Regions from separate parts of the Brevundimonas sp. GCM10030266 genome, predicted to be linked through region 1. Evidence: riboswitches for the same ligand, from Rfam matches in the RefSeq annotation. Region 1 holds a riboswitch; the other holds the start of a gene.

What was found. Region 1 has a riboswitch for cobalamin ahead of ACFQQC_RS03485 (TonB-dependent receptor plug domain-containing protein). Riboswitches for the same ligand answer to the same signal wherever they lie in the genome.
Region 2: another riboswitch for cobalamin. It lies ahead of ACFQQC_RS07760 (DUF1852 domain-containing protein); the one in region 1 lies ahead of ACFQQC_RS03485 (TonB-dependent receptor plug domain-containing protein).

The regions. Positions count from the first base shown of each region.
Region 1 covers NZ_JBHTCY010000001.1:667,818-670,611, forward strand. The annotation lists gene mutS (DNA mismatch repair protein MutS) at 1-684, opposite strand, end outside; cobalamin riboswitch at 783-925, shown strand; gene ACFQQC_RS03485 (TonB-dependent receptor plug domain-containing protein) at 1,088-2,794, shown strand, end outside.
Region 2 covers NZ_JBHTCY010000002.1:262,064-264,063, forward strand. The annotation lists gene ACFQQC_RS07760 (DUF1852 domain-containing protein) at 1-958, opposite strand, end outside; cobalamin riboswitch at 1,069-1,275, opposite strand; gene prpF (2-methylaconitate cis-trans isomerase PrpF) at 1,335-2,000, opposite strand, start outside.

The DNA.
Region 1 (2,794 bases):
GGCCCCGACCGGCTCGGCCAGAGCCTGCGGCAGGGCCTGCACCACCCCGCCCGAACTGTTCAGCGCGTCTTTCGTGTCCTCGTCCGAGAACAGCCGGTCCGGGACCAGAACCTCCGACGGTCGGAACGAGGCCAGGGTTGCGCCGAGGTCTTCCAGCGGACAGGCGACCACATCGACCAGTCCTCCGGCCAGCTCGACCACCGCCACCGCCGCCCGCCCCTTGCGCACCGCCACGGCGGCCAGCCGGTTGGCGCCGCGCGCATCCAGCAGGCTGTCCTCGGTCAGGGTGCCCGGCGTGACCACCCGCACCACGCCGCGATGCACCACCGCCTTGCCGCCGCGCTTCTTGGCCTCGGCGGGGTCTTCCAGCTGTTCGCAGATCGCCGCCTTGAACCCCTGCCGGATCAGCCGCGCCAGATAGCCGTCCAGCGCATGCACCGGCACGCCGGCCATCGGGATATCCTCGCCCTGATGCTTGCCCCGCTTGGTCAGGGTGATGCCCAGCGCCGCCGCCGCGATCTCGGCGTCCCTGAAGAACAGCTCGTAGAAGTCGCCCATCCGGAAGAAGAGGATGGCGTCCGGCTGCCCGGCCTTGGCCGTCAGATACTGCGCCATGAAGGGCGTCGCGCCCTCCAGCGAGGGAACGGCGTCGGTTTGCGGCGGGTGGGCGAGGGGAGCGTTCATGCGTGGCGTCAGGGTGACGGATCAGGGCCGTCCTCTCAAGCGTGATCCGCCCGTCTTGCACAAGCATCGCCGCACTGCGACAAGCCGCACCGGCGGTTAAGGGAACGCGGTCAGACACCGCGGCTGTGCCCGCAACTGTAGGCGGCGAGTTCGCTGTCCGTCCGGGGCTCGCCCCGGCGCCACTGGTCCCCGGGCCGGGAAGGCGAGGGCTTCGAGTTTTGACCCGCAAGCCAGGAGACCTGGCCGCCACCGTCGCTCGCTCCTGTCCGGGACCAGACAGCAGCGCGGGACTTCCGTCGCAGCGACCCGATCTTGCGCCGTCCGGACCATTCAGGCCCGGCGGATCGGCTCGCTCATGATGGCCCCACGCGCGTCTTCGCGGGGCCGAAGGGGTTCCCGCTCAATGAAGCGCTCCATTCTCCTGTCCACGGCGGCCCTGACCGCCGCCCTCGCCGCCCCGGCCTTCGCCCAATCGGCGAATGAGCTGGAAGAAGTGGTGGTCACCGCCACCCGCATCCCGGCCATCGTCAGCGATACGCCCGGCGCCCGCGTCATCGACAGCGCCGCCATTGAACAGCGCGGCGCCGTCTTCGCCGCCGACATCCTCAGCGACGTGCCCGGCTTGTCGGTCACGCGTTCGGGCGCCTATGGGGGCGTGGCCCAGGTCCGCATGCGTGGCGCGACGCCCGGCAAGACCCTGGTGCTGGTCGACGGCGCACCCGTGAACGACGCGGCCGAGCCGAACGGCGCCTATGATTTCTCAGGCTTCGATCTGGGGGATGTCGAGCGCATCGAAATCCTGTCGGGTCCGCAGTCCTCGCTGTGGGGCTCGGACGCCATCGGCGGCGTGATCGCCTTCACCACCCGCGAGATCAACGGCGTCCGCGCCGAGGCCGAGGCCGGCAGCTTCGACACCGCGCGCGGTCGCTTGGCCGTCGGCACGGCCAATGAGACCTGGGCGCTGGGCGGCTATGTCTCGCGCTTCACCACCGACGGCATCTCCGTCGCGGATGAAGCGAACGGCAATCCGGAAGCCGACGGGTTCGACAACACCACGGTCGGCGTGCGCGGCCGCTATGCCGTCTCTCCGGCGGTGAAGCTGGACGGTTCGGCCCGCTGGTCGCGCAGTGAGGCCGACCTCGATAACGGCTTCCCCATCTCCGACAACGCCGACCGGTCGGAGTCCGAACAGTGGTCCGGCGTCCTCCGCGCCACCGTCGATGCGCTGGGTCTGGAACATCAGTTCAGCGTCTCGGGCTCGAACATCGAGCGCGAGACCTTCAGCGCCTTCGGCTCGGTCTTCGAGGCCGACCGTCAGGCCTATCGCTGGCAGGCCAATGGCGAGACGGGCGCGACCACCTACGCCTTCGGCGCCGAGCGGGAGGAAAGCCAGGGCAGCCTGTCGACGGGCGCCGACGTCAGCCTTGAGAACACCGCGGCCTTCGCCACCGGCCGCTATCAGGTCACGGAGGCCCTGAGCGTCACCGGCGGCCTGCGCTTCGACGATACGGACTTCGGCTCCAAGACCACCGGCCGCGTCTCGGCGGCGTGGGACTTCGGCCCGGGCTTCACCTTGTCGGGCGCCTACGGCACCGGCTTCAAGGCGCCGTCCGTCAGCCAGGCCGCCTGCGACTACTGCTACGGGCTGGCCGTCTTCCCGGTCCTGTCGCCGGAAACGGCGGAAGGTTATGAGGCGGCGCTGGGCTGGCGCGCACTCGACGGCCGGATCGAAGGCCGGGCGACGGTCTATCGTCTGGACATCGAAAACCAGATCACGCCCTTCAGCGCGGCCGACTTCTCGTCCTACTATTATGTCAATCTGGCCAGAACCCGGACCGAGGGCGTCGAACTGGAAGGCCAGATGGTGCTGACCAACGGCTTCGATCTGAGCCTCGCCTGGGCCTGGACGGACGCCCGCGACGACACCACCGGCGCCCGGCTGCTGCGCGTGCCGGAACAGTCGGGTTCGGCCACCCTCGGCTGGACGGGCGACCGCCTGTCCGGCGCCCTGACCGTCCGCGCCGAAAGCGATCAGGACGACTCGGGCGGGGTGCGCGACGGCTTCATCACCGCCAACGTCAACGCGGCCTATGAACTGACCGACAACGTC
Region 2 (2,000 bases), on a different contig from region 1:
CCAGCAGGGCCCGATGCGGCCTGATGAACCGCTCCTCGACGAAGCGTCCCTGTTCGACGGCCAGCCGGCTGCGCTCCTCCCGGTCGTAGACGATGCGGGTCAGGGAATAGTCCTGATATTTCAGGCTCGGCTGGTACTGGTCGGCCGCCGGCGAGTTGGCGTTGTAGATTTCGGGCCGATAGATCTTCTGGAAGGTCTCCATCGTCGCGATGGTGCTGATCAGCTCCAGATCGGTGTAGTCCGCCGTCAGATCGCCGATGTGGTAGAAGGCGAAGGGCGCCACGCTGCCCCGGGGCATGAAGTAGCGGACCTTCATCCCCATCTTCGCGAAATAGTCGTCGGTCGGCGAGAACGCGTCGTTCTCATACTCCAGGCCCAGCACCGGATGCGCCTTGCCGTTGCGGTGATAGGTCTTGTTGCTCGACACGCTCAGGCAGATCACCGGCGGTTTGGCGAAGGCTTCCCGATAGGCGGCCGAGTTCAGGAAATGCCTGAACAGCTTGCCATGCAGGTCGCCGTAGTCCGCCGGAGCGAAGGCGCCCGGATTGGCCTTCATATGGGCCGGCAGAACGACGCTGAAGTCGTAGTCGCGGACGTAGGATGAGAAGTTGTTGCCGACGATGCCGTTGGTCCGCTCGCCCGTCTCCCTGTCGACCACGATCGTCTGCAGGATCTCGAACTGCGGGAAAGACTCCCGGTCATCCTCGCCCCCGACGTTCAGCGCCGCCGAGACGATGTTGAGCTCCACCGCGTAGCGGTCCCCGCGCGGATTGTCCTGATCCGCAAGCGAATTGAACCGGTTGTCGATCATGCGCAGGGTGTTGCGCAGGTTCTCCTGACGGCTCTCGCCCCGGGCCAGATTGGCGAAATTGGTGGTGAGCCGCGTGCTCTCGGCCGGGTGATAGTCCTCGTCGAACGCGATGCTCGAGAGGGTGAAGGTGAAGTCGGCGGCGGTCATGGGAGTCTCTGCCGTTGATGCTGTGGCGGGACAGCGGACAGGGACGCGCGATCGCCCGCGCGGATCAGTCCCGTCGCGGCGCTCATGCGACCTGACCGGACACCCCGCCGGAGGACGTTATCTGTCGGGGCAGGTCTCCTGGCTCACGGGTCACGGCTTCCGGTCCGGCCTTCCCGGGATTGGACTCCCAGTGACACGAGATGAACCTTCGGCTCGCCGCTCACAGTTGCGGGGGCAGCGCCGGCTTCACACCGGCTTCCCTCTTAGCTCCGCGCCCTCCGGAGAGGACGCGCAGAACCACGACGCCGCCAGACTGACACAGACGCGCCGGATGTCAATAATCACATAAAGATATCTTTATATGATTATGTGATTTTCAGATCGTGTCGTCCGGAACGAAGACCGCGCCTTCCATCAGACGTCGGGCGCTCCGGCTCATGATCGCCTTGGTGATGGTCCAGCCGCCGTCCTGCTGCACGGCCTCGGCGCCGACGCGCAGGGTCCCGGACGGGTGGCCGAAGCGCACCGACTGACGCTCGCCGCCCCCCGCCGCCAGATTGACCACCGTGCCGGGGATCGCCGCCGCCGCCCCGATAGCCACCGCCGCCGTGCCCATCATGGCGTGGTGCAGCTTGCCCATCGACAGGGCGCGGACCAGCAGGTCCACATCGGCCGCCGCGACCGCCTTGCCGCTGGATGAGACATAGTCCCTGGGCGGCGAGACGAAGGCGATCTTGGGCGTGTGCTGGCGCTTGGCCGCGCCTTCGAGGCTGTCGATCAGCCCCATCTTCAGCGCCCCGATGGCGCGCAGGGCCTCGAACCGCTTCAGGGCCGCCGGATCGCCGTTGATGGCCTCCTGCAGCTCCGTGCCCGCGTAGCCGAGGTCGGCGGCGTTGACGAAGATCGTCGGGATACCCGCATTGATCATCGTGACGGTCAGCTTGCCGCCCGCGACCAGATCCTCGGGGACGTCCAGCGCGTCGATCAGGTTTCCGGTCGGGAACATGGCCCCGCCGTCGTCGCCCTCGCCTTCATCGGCGGG